Linked DNA regions of Thiosocius teredinicola. The protein of the gene in region 1 binds, or shares a complex with, the protein of each later gene. Links are inferred from orthologs where the notes say so. Each region holds a gene or a part of one and is shown on either strand. Other genes may lie near its edges.

Region 1 (7,623 bases):
TGATGTGCTCGCTGGCGGGTTCTGCACGATCGAGCGTGGTGATGTATTCCGGCTGTGCGTAGACTGCCTGCTTCCATGCTTCGTGACTGCCGTCGAGATTGCGCAGTGCCTGCAGACCGCCGGCGGTGGAGCAGGCGCCGATGGAGACGACATAGCGACTGTGTTCGCGCACCTTGCGGATGCGCTCGATCTCGTCGGGCGTCGACACGCTGCCCTCGACGAAGGCGATATCGACATCGGCGTCTTCTTCGCTCATGCCGGCCTCGAGAAAGTGACGTATGTCGACCAGGCCGGCGAGCTTGAGCAAGTCTTCACCGGCATTCAGGAACGCCAGTTGGCAGCCGTCGCACGATGAAAACTTGTGTACCGCGATGCGTGGTAGTGCCATCAGTACCCCCTTACGCCGAGCAGTTCGCGCACCTGCGGCCAGACGAACACTGGGCCGTCGCGGCACACGAACTGGCTGCCGATCTGGCAGTGGCCACAATGACCGATCCCGCACTGCATATTGCGCTCCATGCTGAGATAGATCGCATCAGCCGGGATGCCGCGGGTGTGCAGCAGGTCGGCCGAGGCGTGCATCATGATCTCGGGGCCGCACAACATGGCGATGGTTTTGCGGGGCTCCAGCGTGAGTTTGTCGAACAAGGCAGTGACCAGGCCGACATGCCCACGCCAATCGGGAGAGCCGATATCGGCCGCCAGCAGCACACGGACGTCGGGCATGGCCTCCCAGCGGTCGTACTGTTCACGCCAGATAAGATCATCGGTGTGTTTGACGCCCTGCAGGATGCTCAGGTGCCCGTAGCGTTCGCGATGTTCGAGTATGTGGTGAATGATCGAGACCGACGGTGCACAGCCGAGTCCGCCGGTCACGATCACCACGTCGCGCCCTTCGGCTGCACGCATCGGCCAGCCGTGGCCATAGGGGCCGCGCAGACCGATGCGGTCGCCTTTGCGCAGCGCGGCCAGGCCGTTGGTCACACGGCCGAGGGCACGGATAGTGTGTGTCAGCACGCGCTCTTTGTCGGCCTCGGCGACGATCGAGATCGGTACCTCGCCGACACCGTAGAGATACAGCATGTTGAACTGTCCGGGTTCGAAGCTGTATGGCGCATCGTCGGTCAGTTTGAGTTGCAGTGTGAAGGTGTTCGGCGATTCTTCGATACGCTCGACGACCTCGGCCTCGCGTGGCAGGTAGGCGTTCATTGCGGCGACTCCCCGGCGGCGCTGTTGCACAGCACGTTGGCCTCTTCGGTCAGATCGATGCCGACCGGGCACCAGGTGATGCAGCGACCACAGCCGACACAACCGCTGCGACCGTACTGTTCGTGCCAACTGCCGAGTTTGTGCGTCAACCATTGGCGATAACGGTGACCGGTTTCGGGGCGCACCATAAAGCCGTGCAAATAGCTGTGGCCTTCGGTAAAGCACGAGTCCCACTCGCGCAGGTGTTCGGTGACTTCGCCGCCGAGTGCCGGTGCATCGATTTGCGCGTTGCAGAAACAGGTCGGGCAGACGCTCGTGCAGTTGCCGCACGACAGGCAGCGTGCTGCAACCTGATCCCAACGTGGATGGTGCAGGCGCTCGAACAGGGGTTTTTGCAGATTGCCCGAGGGCAGTTGCCGGTGTTGACGTTTGGCCGCTTCAGCGACGGCCTGCGCGCCTTGGTGTTGCAGGTCGCTGCTTGCCGCCGCGAGCGGCAATCGCGCCGCGATGGCTTTGCCACGCTCGCTGCCGACTTCGACCAGGTAACCGTCTTCGAGCTCGTTCAGCGCCAGGTCGAATCCATCGGCGGCGGCCGGACCGTCACCGGTGGAGGCACAAAAACAGGTATCGGCAGGGTAGGCGCAGTGCACTGCGACGATGAACAGTCCAGCGCGGCGCGCAGCGTAGTTGCTGTCTTTCACGCCGTCGAGAAAGTGTTTGTCGTGCAGCTTCAATGCCGCGATGTCGCAGGCGCGCACGCCGATGAAGGCGAGCGGCTGATCTTCGATCTGCTCACTGCTGAACGTGAGTTTTCCCGCGGCGTCCCGTTGCGCGCGCCACAGTGTTTCACGCGGTTTGAACAGGTAGGGCTTGAGCGCCTGTGCCCCCGTCGCCCAGGCGAAGGCGCGCGGCGAATCGACCTGCGTTAATCGATAGTTGCCTGGGGCCTGGTCGTCGGTCCAGCCGAACGGCAAGGTCGCACTGTCGGCTAGGTCGCGGTACTGAATGGTGTCGTCGTGCACACAGGGGCCGATCACGCGGAAGCCGTCTGACTTCAGCTGCTCGATCAGCGTCTGCAACGCATCGCGTGGGAGGAACAGAGAATCGTTCATCGTCTTCGGCATGACTGGGGCATGACTGGCTTCTCCGCTTAGTCAGGTTAGCTCAGTCTGCCGGGAACGAGAGCTAAAGTTGTCGATTGTTTGATGTGCATTGGATTTGTCGTCGATTAAGACCGATAGCTATGCCTCTTGGGTCAATGCCTTACGCGACTCATACGTGTCGTTGATATCCTGATGATTGATGAAATTTTTGATTTGCCGAGGCCGTGCCACAATGCGGTGCATGGTCAACGGAGTTCATGCACATGGATACACCCGACTTCATCGCGTTGCTGGATGCGAGCGGTAGCGAGCTGTTGGCTCAGGCGGATCCACAGCTGGCGCTACGCCTGGTCGACGACGAGCGTCTTGTATGGGGCAACCGCGATGCCGACGACGTGATCGTCGAGCGCCTGCCTGAAGGGGATAAGGCCGATGTGTTGCAGTGGTTGAAGGATCAGGCAGAAGACCTGGTCGCGACCTACTATCGCGCGCATCCGCTGTCGCGCAATGGCTTCAACCGACAGGTCGAGGCGTTGTTCGGCTTGTTCGGCGCTGAGGCATTTGCTGCACCGTCCGGGGCGCTGCCGCCATTCAGCCTGTTCGTTGACGGCGGCACGGTGGTTGCCGAGCCGGCGACCAGTGCCCGCCACCGTTATGGGGCATTTCTTGAAATGAACCGACAGCACGGCGACGTCGCGCCACAGGTGCTTAACTGGTTACGCTCAGGCGAGGCCTACAATCAATACCTCGGCATGAACGTCTGCCGCTACAACTGCTGAGCCGAGCGCATCACCCTTCGATGATGTGACCGACGAACTTGCTGGTGTCGTTGAGTACGTCGCCGCCACGACGAAAGCCCAGTCCGCACGCCTCCCAGGCATAGAACACGCCTGCCTGGTAATTCTGTCCGGCAGGATCCTGCGCAAACTCGGCGCGTTCTTGGTAGATCGCCTTGTGGTGCGCATACGGTCCATCGGTCTCGGCGATCAGCTTGCCGTGCGCGTCGATCAGTTGCAGGTTGGCGCCTTCTCGGCCGAACAGTTTTTTGCAGACCTGTGGTGTGCCCGACAGCGGTTCGAAATCGGTGCGTAATAGATAGGGTGAATCCGGAAAGGCGTCGAACATCAGCTTGAGTATGCCTTTGCTCTGAAACAGCAGGGTGTAGGCCGGGTTCAGGATGCGTGTACGGCCATGTCTGCTGACCTTGTCCAGCAGTCGGGTGAGTTCCAGTTCCTCGGCGGCGATGTCTTCCCAAGGGAACAGTTTGAACCAGTAGTCGGCCAGCTGCTGGTCCTTGTTGAATACGCCGTCTTCGGCATTGAAGCCGGCTTCGTGCATGTAGCAGAAGTCGGTATAGAAACCCGCGTCGTGCGCGACCTGCTGCAGGTAACGCACGGTACGTTCATCTTCAGGCATGCCGCCGACGCTGGAGAACAGGATCTTTTGGCCGGCGTAGCGCTCGGCGAACTCATCAGGCGGGTGATCGCCGGTGATCAGGCGGCGGAAGTTTTCCTTGAGCATCTCGTGCAGATTGTTGAACTGCCGTGTCGCGTCCATGTCGTTGGCTTTGAGCATGGCCCATTGCACGATGGATGTTTCGAACAGGCTGGTCGGTGTGTCTGCGTTGAACTCGATCAGCTTGATCGGCAAGCCATCGAGGCCGCCGGCGAAATCGAACCGCCCATAGAGATGACGATCGTCGCGCTCCCAACTCTCTTCAATCTGACGCACCAGGTTCGACGGGATGCCCAGCTCGAGATAGCGCTGTTCGTCGATCACATGCTGCGCGGTTTCGACGAACATATCGTACAGGGTGTTGGCCGCATCGTAGTAGGCCTCGGCTTCGGCCTCGCTGACCTGCAGCAGCGTACTGTCGACGTAGGGGCTGCCATCGCGGTCGGTGTGCCATACCAGGCCGATATCTTCCATCACCGCCTTGCTCAGCGGTTCGATCGGCAGCATCTTCACCATCGCGGGTCAGCCGCCGAATGAGCCAAAGCCGGAATTGGTGGAACGGCCGCTGCTGCCGCCGAAGAAACCGCTGCGCGGCTTGGAGCTGGCTGTCTGCTGGCGGTTGGCCGGTTGCGAAATGCTTGCGGTCGGTCGGCCGCCGCCGTAACTCTGTTGGGTGCGCTGAAAGTTGCTGTTCGAAGCCAGGCGGTTGGCCAGCATGCCGCCGATCAATGACCCGGCTGCCGCGGCGAGCAGTGTCTCGCCAAGTGACAGGCCGCCCGAATGCATCGCCGGGTCCTGGGTGAGTCGTGATGTGCCTTGTTCGACGCGTGCAGCCTCTTCGGCAGCGATCCGTTTGAGCTCGTCTTCCGACAGGAAGCGTTCGGTACCATCGGGTTGGCGCAGGATGGCGCGTGTCGGGCCGGTGGTCGGGTGCTTTTCGAGCAGTTTATAGGTGTCGGGGTTCGCGCCGGTCTGTTCGATCACGAGGAAGAAGGTCTGCTCGACCCCGCCGCTCGCGCCGTCGAAGCCGCTGGCTGCCGGCGGTGTTGGCCCTTGATCGGTGCAGCCGTGCAGGCTGGCGACCACGGTCAGGCCGAGGCTGCCGGCGATCGAATAGGAGAGGGCTTTCTTGATGTGGCGCATGCGTGATCGTCCTGTACTGCATCGAGAGTTTCGGCGCGACAGTTTACGGGATTGTGTATTGAGCGTCCCACGGCATGCCTGGGGAAATGCCGACCGCGCACTGCATCGACGGCATTGCACGATGTGCTTACGTCGACGGCTCGATTCGGGCATAATTCGCGGTTCAGTGGCGGACCCGTTGGTCTCCCGCGACAATAGATTGTGAACCCGGTCAGGCCCGGAAGGGAGCAGCCGCAGCAGTTGATTTGTGCGCCGGGAATCGCTGGCGGGGCCGCCGCCCTTCATTTCCCCCTCGTCTGTCGCCGGATTCCTGTCGTCGCCTGTTGCCTTGGGTTAGACTTGGCCGAGCCTTCAGTCGGATCTCGTTATCGCCCGGATGTCTTACCAGGTACTCGCCAGAAAATGGCGCCCACGCAGTTTCGCCGAGATGGTCGGTCAGGAACATGTGGTGCGCGCCTTGAGCAACGCGCTCGACAACGACCGCCTCCATCATGCCTATCTGTTCACCGGCACCCGCGGGGTCGGTAAGACAACGCTGGCGCGCATTCTGTCGAAATCGCTGAACTGCGAGACCGGCGTGAGCGCGACACCGTGCGGCGAGTGCAGTGTGTGCCGCGAAGTAGACGAGGGGCGTTTTGTCGATCTGCTCGAAGTGGATGCCGCGTCGAAGACCGGCGTGGATGACACCCGCGAGCTGCTCGAGAACGTGCCGTATGCGCCGGTTCGCGGACGCTACAAGGTGTACCTGATCGACGAGGTGCACATGTTCTCCGGACACAGCTTCAATGCCTTGCTGAAGACGCTCGAAGAACCGCCGCCGCATGTGAAGTTTTTGCTGGCAACGACCGACCCGCAGAAGGTGCCGGTTACGGTGCTTTCGCGTTGCCTGCAGTTCAATCTCAAGCGTCTGCCCGTCGAACAGATCGAAGGACAGTTCAAGCATATCCTCGACGCCGAAAAGGTCGATTACGAGGCGCCGGCCTTGGCGGTGCTGGCGCGCGCGGCCGACGGCAGTATGCGCGACGGACTGAGCCTGCTCGACCAGGCGATCGCGTTCGGTGGCGGCGCGGTGAAGGGCGACGAAGTGCGCGCGATGCTCGGCGTGGTCGCGACCGAGCGTCTGCCCGGCATGGTCGATGCCGTCTACCGCGGCGATGCGCAGGGCGTGATGGCCGAGGTCGAGGCGGTAGCCGAACACGCGCCCGATTTCAGCGGGTTGCTGCGCGAGCTGCTGACCGTGTTGCACCGTATCGCCGTGCTGCAGCAGGTGCCGTCGGCCGCACAGGCCGGGTGGGGCGATACCGAGCGCTTGCGGACCCTGGCCAAGTCGATCCCGCCGGAAGACATACAGTTGTATTACCAGATCGCGCTGGTCGGACAACGCGATCTCCCGCTGGCGCCGGATGCGCGCAGCGGTTTCGAGATGGTTCTGCTGCGCATGCTGGCGTTCCGGCCGGACGCTGCCGGAGTTGGTGCGGATGGCGCAGCGGGTGCGCGGGCGCAGCCTGCGAATTCACCGACGCGACAGCCGCGAGCTGCACCGCCCGCGTCTGCCCCGGCCGCTGCGACGGCTTCGGTCGCACCGGGCGTCACCGAACAGCCGTCTGAACAGGCGATGGAAAAGCCATCGCAAGCGGCGCCGCGCGCGAAGGTCTCGCTGGATGCCGGCGACATGGCCGACTGGCACGGCTTCGTGCTCAAACTGGGCCTGAAAGGCATGGCCGCGCAGCTCGCCAACAACTGTGCGTTCGACCGCCTGGACGGCAAGCAGCTCTGCCTGCGGGTGGACAACGCGGGTGCCGGAATGATCGGCAGTCTCGCCGAACGCAGGCTGCAGGAGGCTGTCGAATCAGCCGTCGGCCAGCCGATCGTGCTGCAGCTCGAGGTGGGGGATCTGCCTGCGGAAACCCCCGCCCAGCGTGACGCGCGTGAGAAAGTCGCGCGCCAGAAAGCCACCGAGGCCGACATCTCCGCCGACCCCTTGGTGTTGGGCATGCAGGATACATTTGACGCCGAAGTCGTGCCGGATTCGGTTCGGCAGCTGGATTAACGCAACGCGAGAGGTTTTGTGATGAAAGGACCTATGGGTAACCTGATGCGCCAGGCGCAGAAGATGCAGGCCGACCTGCAGAAGGCGCAGGAAGAACTGGCGAATGCCGAAGTCACCGGCGAAGCGGGTGGTGGCATGGTCAAGGTGACCATGAACGGTCGCCACGAAGTGCGTCGCGTGCAGATCGACGACAGCCTGATGGGAGACGACAAGGAGATGCTCGAAGATCTCGTTGCCGCGGCCTGCAACGATGCGACGCACCGCATCGAGGAGCACACCAAAGAACGTATGTCGGGAGTGACTTCGGGGCTGAATCTGCCGCCGGGTATGAAGTTGCCTTTCTAAGTACTTGACTTAAAAAGATATGGCAGATAAATCGCTGCTTGATGCGCTGATCGAAAGTTTACGTTGTTTACCAGGAATCGGCCCTAAGTCCGCGCAGCGTATGGCTTTTCATATCTTGCAGCGTGACCGTGCCGGGGGTGCGAAGCTGGCCGCGATCCTCGGCGAGGCGGTGCAGTCGATCGGTCACTGCCGAACCTGCAGAACACTGACCGAAGACGAAGAATGCAGTCTGTGCCGCAACCCGGATCGCGACGACAAGCTGCTGTGCGTGGTCGAGAATCCGTCTGATGTTGTTGCGCTCGAACAGGCGACTGGGTT
Region 2 (5,375 bases), 600 kb from region 1 along the record:
CGCCTACCTCAAGGGTGGACCGCGCAAGATCTCGCCGTTCTTCGTGCCGTCGAACATCATCAACATGGTCGCCGGCAACCTGTCGATCATGTATGGCCTGAAAGGCCCGAACTACTCGATCGTGTCTGCCTGTAGCACGGGCGCGCACAACATCGGCGATGCCATGCGTATGATCCAGTACGGCACGGTCGACATGATGGTGGCCGGTGGCGCCGAGATGGCGACTTCACCGACCGGGTTGGGTGGCTTCGCCGCGGCGCGTGCGCTGTCGACACGCAACGACGATCCACAGGCGGCAAGTCGCCCGTGGGACAAGGATCGTGACGGCTTCGTGTTGAGTGACGGCGCCGGTGTGCTGATGCTCGAGGAACTAGAACATGCCAAGGCCCGCGGCGCACGCATCTATGCCGAGTTGGCCGGATCGGCAATGAACTCTGATGCCTTCCACATGACCTCACCGTCGCCGGGTGGCGAAGGTGCAGCTGATTGCATGCGGCTGGCGCTTGAAGATGCCGGTTTGAACATGGACCAGGTCGACTACATCAACGCCCACGGCACCTCGACCCCGGCCGGCGACGTCGCCGAAACCATGGCGGTCAAACTGGCGTTCGGTGATCATGCCAAGACGCTGGCCGTCAGCTCGACCAAGTCGATGACCGGTCATATGCTGGGTGCTGCTGGTGGTGCAGAGGCGCTGTTCACGGTGCTCGCACTGCGTGATCAGGTGATGCCGCCGACGATCAACCTCGACAATCCCGATGAACAGTGTGATCTGGACTACGTGCCGCATACGGCACGCGAAGCGAAGATCGATGTCGCGATCTCGAACTCGTTCGGTTTCGGCGGTACCAATGGCACTCTGGTGTTCCGCAAGTTCAGCGACTGACCGTACATCCCGGTGCTGACGGGATCGGTGTTCGATGGTTGATGCGGTTCTTGTAGACGGTCAACCGCTTGATGCCGAGTGGCTCAGCGAACGTGCCTTTCAGTTTGGCGATGGTCTGTTCGAGACCATCGCTGTCGTCGACGGTAGTCCCTGCCTGTGGGACGCACATATGCAGCGTTTGCTGCTCGGTTGCGACCGTCTGAATCTTCCTCGCCCCGAAATTGACGCCCTGCTCAACGATGCCCAGCAACTCGCTGCCGGGCAACAGCGCGCGGTATTGAAAGTCTACTGGACAGCCGGGCATTCGCAGCGCGGTTACGCGCGGCCGCATCCGCTTGTGCCGCAGCGTATTGTCAGCCTCTCAACATGGCCTTATGCCCAAGCACCGGGAGACTGGGCGGTTCGGGTTTGTGATCATCGGCTAAGTGAGAACCCGGTGCTTGCCGGGATCAAGCACCTGAACCGTCTCGATCAGGTCATCGCGAGAAATGAGAGCGACGACCCGCTGTTCCAAGAGGGATTGATGCTCGGGCAGGATGGGCGCGTGGTTTGTGGCACCATGTCCAATCTGTTTCTGCACACCGACGGACGTTTGGTGACGCCGGAGATCGGCGGTGCGGGCATCGACGGCGTGGTGCGGCAGTTGGTTCTCGCGACGGCGAAACGTCTGCGTGTCGACATCCGGATCGGATCGGTGACCATGGCCGATGTTGAGCGGGCCGACGCGGTGTACTTCACCAATTCGTTGATCGGTGCGGTTCGTGCTGCGCGAGTCGGTGATTGGGTCTATCCGTCGACGGTCGAAACGCATGCTGTATTCAGCGAAGTCCGGCGCAGCTGCCATGCGTCGTAGGAGAGTTGGGTTTGAGTAGATTGTTGGGACTGCTGGTTCTGGTCGTCAGTATCGGCGGGGGCTGGGCATGGATGGAATACGACAGCTTCCGTTCGACACCATTGGCGATTGCGGACGGCAGCGTGATCTACGAGGTGCGCCGCGGTGCATCGCTGGCCACGATCGCCAAGGACCTCGAAGAGGCGGGATATATCCAGAACGGCATGTACCTGCAGTGGTACGGGCGCTATACCGGACAGGCGAAGCGGATCCGCGCCGGCGAATACCGCCTGACCGGCGACCTGGTGCCGGATACCCTGTTGGCGCTGTTCGTTTCAGGCTCGGCGGTCGACTATACGCTGACATTGCTCGAGGGTTGGAACATCCGCCAGGTACGTGCCGCGGTGGCCGGTCACGAAGCCCTCAAACATACCCTTGATGGGGTCGATGATGCGGCCCTGATGGAAAAGCTCGGGCTGCCGGGTGAGCATCCCGAAGGCCGGTTCTTTCCAGACACCTATCACTTCAACCGCGGAATGACCGACTTGGAGTTCCTGCAACGTGCCCAGCGCAAGATGGATCAGGAACTCGAGGCGGCTTGGGCCGAACGGGCCGAGGGCATCCCACTGCAGAAACCGTATGACGCGTTAATTCTGGCCTCGATCGTCGAGAAGGAAACCGGCCAGGCCGGTGAGCGAGCGCAGATCGCCGGGGTATTCACGCGACGGCTGCACAAGGGGATGCTGTTGCAGACGGATCCGACCGTGATCTATGGCATTGGCGAGAGTTTCGATGGCAATCTGCGTCGCCGCGATCTGAAGCAGGATACGCCGTACAACACCTATGTGCGTGCCGGTTTGCCGCCGACGCCGATCTGCATGCCGGGCCGCGGTGCACTGCGAGCAGCGGTCAATCCCGCCGATGGCAAAGACTTGTATTTCGTCTCCAAGGGCGACGGCAGCCATGTGTTCTCGGCGACGCTGCGGGCGCACAACGCGGCGGTCCGCAGATACCAGTTGAAACGATGAGTGACGATGCCGTGTTCATCACCGTCGAGGGCGTCGAGGGCGCCGGCAAGACGACCTGTCTCGGACTGATCGAGCAGAAGATCCGTGACAGGGGCCGTGATCTGCTGGTAACGCGAGAGCCGGGCGGAACGCCGCTCGGTGAAGACCTGCGTACGTTGTTGCTGGGTCACCGCCACGACGGGATGGCCGACGATACCGAATTGCTGCTGATGTTCGCGGCGCGCGCGGAACATCTGCATGCCAAGATCGAGCCGGCGCTGACGTCGGGTAGCTGGGTGCTGTGCGATCGATTCACGGATGCGACCTATGCCTACCAGGGGTATGGGCGCGGTATCGATCTGCAGCGAATCGCGGCGCTGGAAAACTGGGTGCAGGGCGAGCGGCGGCCGGACCTGACGATCCTGATGGACCTGCCGGTTGAGGTGGGGCTGGAAAGGGCGGGCAAACGCTCGGCGCCGGATCGGTTCGAGAGCCAGGCATTGGCTTTTTTTGAACGCGTCCGGCAAGGCTACCTGGCGATGGCGGCAGACCAGCCGCAGCGTTTCCGGGTTATCGACGCCGCGAAACCGTTGGCGGACGTGACCGCTCAGATCGCGTCGGTTATCGACGCGTTCTTCGCAGATTCGGCCTCATGACGAGTGCGCAAGTCTTTCCCTGGCACGATGTCCAATGGCAGCAGCTGGCAGCGGCTCGCCGCAACGGGCGCCTGCCGCACGCCATTTTGCTGTCCGGTGCCGCCGGGCTGGGCAAAGCGGCATTCGCCAGGCGTCTGAGCAATGCCCTGGTATGTACGCATCCTGATGACGCCGGCGACGCCTGTGGACGGTGTTCGGCGTGTCGCCAGGCGAGCGCGAGCAGTCATCCCGATCAGCACCTGATTGCCCCGGAAGAGGCGGGCAAAATGATCAAGATTGGTGCGATCCGCGAATTGTCTTCGAAGAGCGTTTTGGCGGCCCAGGACGGCGGCTATCGGGTGTTCACGATCGATCCGGCCGAGGCGATGAACCGCGCCGCGGCCAATGCGCTGCTAAAAACGCTGGAAGAGCCGGTGTCGCGCTCGCTGCTGATCCTGGTCAGCTCGTCGCCGCACCGCCTGCCGGCGACGATCCGCAGTCGTTGCCAGACCCTGGCGTTTCGTACCCCGGATGCCGCCATGGCGACGGCGTGGCTTGGTGAGCGGCTCGATGCCGGCGCGGTCGATGGCTTGCTCGCCATCAGCGGCGGTGCGCCCGTCCGGGCCCTGCAGGCCGCCGAAGAAGACTGGCTGGGGCAGGGCGAGCAGCTGTGCGGCGAACTCGCGGCACTGCGGGCGCGCAAAAGCCATCCCCTGCAAATCGTTGAAGATTGGCAAAAACGGCCGCTAACCCTGTTGATCGATAGTCTTAAGCGTTGTATCAGCGATCTGATTCGCCTGGGCATGGGGTCGGAAGGCATCCGTTTGTTCCATCCGACACTGCACCGTCAACTGCATAGCCTTTGTCAGGGCATCGACTTAGGATTATTGTTCGGGTTTAACGACGACCTGCTGGCGCTCGAACGCGCCGCGTCGAACAATTTGAATGAGCAGATGCAGCTGGAACACTTGGTAAACCGCTGGCTGCAGATAACGCGTCCTGGAGGCCAATGACATGTCGGTGCCGAATCTACCGCGCGCACGTCAGGGAATATTGTCACTGACGATCAAAGATAAGAATGCGCTGTATGCGGCTTACATGCAGTTCGTCAAGAACGGCGGATTGTTCATCCCGACCACCAAGAAGTACAACATTGGTGACGAGGTGTTCATGCTGCTGAGCCTGATGGAAGAGGCCGAGCGCCTGCCGGTGGCAGGCCGGATTATCTGGATCACCCCGGTGGGTGCAGAAGGCAACCGTGCGGCCGGCATCGGTGTGCAGTTCAGTGACCAGGACGGCGGCATGGCCCGCAACAAGATCGAAGGTTATCTCGCAGGTGCGTTACAATCGGATAAGCCCACGCACACGATGTAACGCCTTGCAATGCTGGTTGACTCACACTGCCACCTCGACCGGGTGGATCTTGCGCCGTATGACGGCGATTTCTCCAAACTGATTCAATGCACCCGCGACGCGGGTGTTTCGCATATGTTGTGCGTATCGATCGATCTCGAGTCGTATCCGGCGATGCTGTCGCTGGTCGAGAAATACGACGATGTCTCGGTCTCGGTCGGCGTTCACCCGAACGATTTTGACCGGCGCGAACCGGATGTCGACGAACTGGTCGCATTGGCCAGGCATCCGAAGAACGTCGCGATCGGCGAGACCGGTCTCGACTATTTCCGTACCGAAGGTGATCTGGACTGGCAGCGCGAGCGCTTCCGCACGCACATTCGCGCGGCGCGTGAGGCACGCAAGCCGCTGATCATCCACACCCGCGACGCGCGCGAGGATACGATTGCGATCCTGCGCGAGGAGCAGGCCCAGGACGTCGGCGGCGTCATGCACTGTTTCACCGAGACCTGGGAAATGGCAAAGGCCGCGCTGGATCTGAACTTCTATATCTCTTTTTCCGGCATTGTAACCTTCAAGAATGCCGAGGAACTGCGAGAAGTTGCAGCCCAGGTGCCGCTGGACCGCCTGTTGATCGAGACCGATTCGCCTTATCTTGCGCC

What was found. Proteins that work in one complex are often made in the same cells at the same time.
Region 2: the proteins of dnaX (region 1) and B1781_RS10625 are in contact, whole or in part, in a cryo-EM structure (PDB 8GIZ), measured with the Escherichia coli proteins. The link is inferred for Thiosocius teredinicola from one-to-one orthologs.

The regions. Positions count from the first base shown.
Region 1 is NZ_CP019936.1:1,602,781-1,610,403, forward strand. What follows is about bases 4,752-7,623. They hold dnaX (DNA polymerase III subunit gamma/tau), read left to right. Parts: upstream 4,752-5,286; coding sequence 5,287-6,960; downstream 6,961-7,623. Other genes in these bases: B1781_RS07835 (hypothetical protein), read right to left, coding at 4,752-4,910; B1781_RS07850 (YbaB/EbfC family nucleoid-associated protein), read left to right, coding at 6,979-7,305; recR (recombination mediator RecR), read left to right, coding at 7,325-7,623. In the rest of the region: B1781_RS07810 (NADH-quinone oxidoreductase subunit B family protein), read right to left, coding at 1-388; B1781_RS07815 (FAD/NAD(P)-binding protein), read right to left, coding at 388-1,209; B1781_RS07820 (4Fe-4S dicluster domain-containing protein), read right to left, coding at 1,206-2,321; B1781_RS07825 (hypothetical protein), read left to right, coding at 2,576-3,091; B1781_RS07830 (glutathionylspermidine synthase family protein), read right to left, coding at 3,102-4,283; more of B1781_RS07835, read right to left, coding at 4,290-4,751. UniProt on the Escherichia coli protein: Part of the beta sliding clamp loading complex, which hydrolyzes ATP to load the beta clamp onto primed DNA to form the DNA replication pre-initiation complex.
Region 2 is NZ_CP019936.1:2,203,839-2,209,213, forward strand. What follows is about bases 2,376-5,375. They hold B1781_RS10625 (DNA polymerase III subunit delta'), read left to right. Parts: upstream 2,376-3,377; coding sequence 3,378-4,373; downstream 4,374-5,375. Other genes in these bases: mltG (endolytic transglycosylase MltG), read left to right, coding at 2,376-2,746; tmk (dTMP kinase), read left to right, coding at 2,743-3,381; B1781_RS10630 (PilZ domain-containing protein), read left to right, coding at 4,375-4,734; B1781_RS10635 (TatD family hydrolase), read left to right, coding at 4,744-5,375. In the rest of the region: fabF (beta-ketoacyl-ACP synthase II), read left to right, coding at 1-886; pabC (aminodeoxychorismate lyase), read left to right, coding at 921-1,739; more of mltG, read left to right, coding at 1,751-2,375. UniProt on the Escherichia coli protein: Part of the beta sliding clamp loading complex, which hydrolyzes ATP to load the beta clamp onto primed DNA to form the DNA replication pre-initiation complex.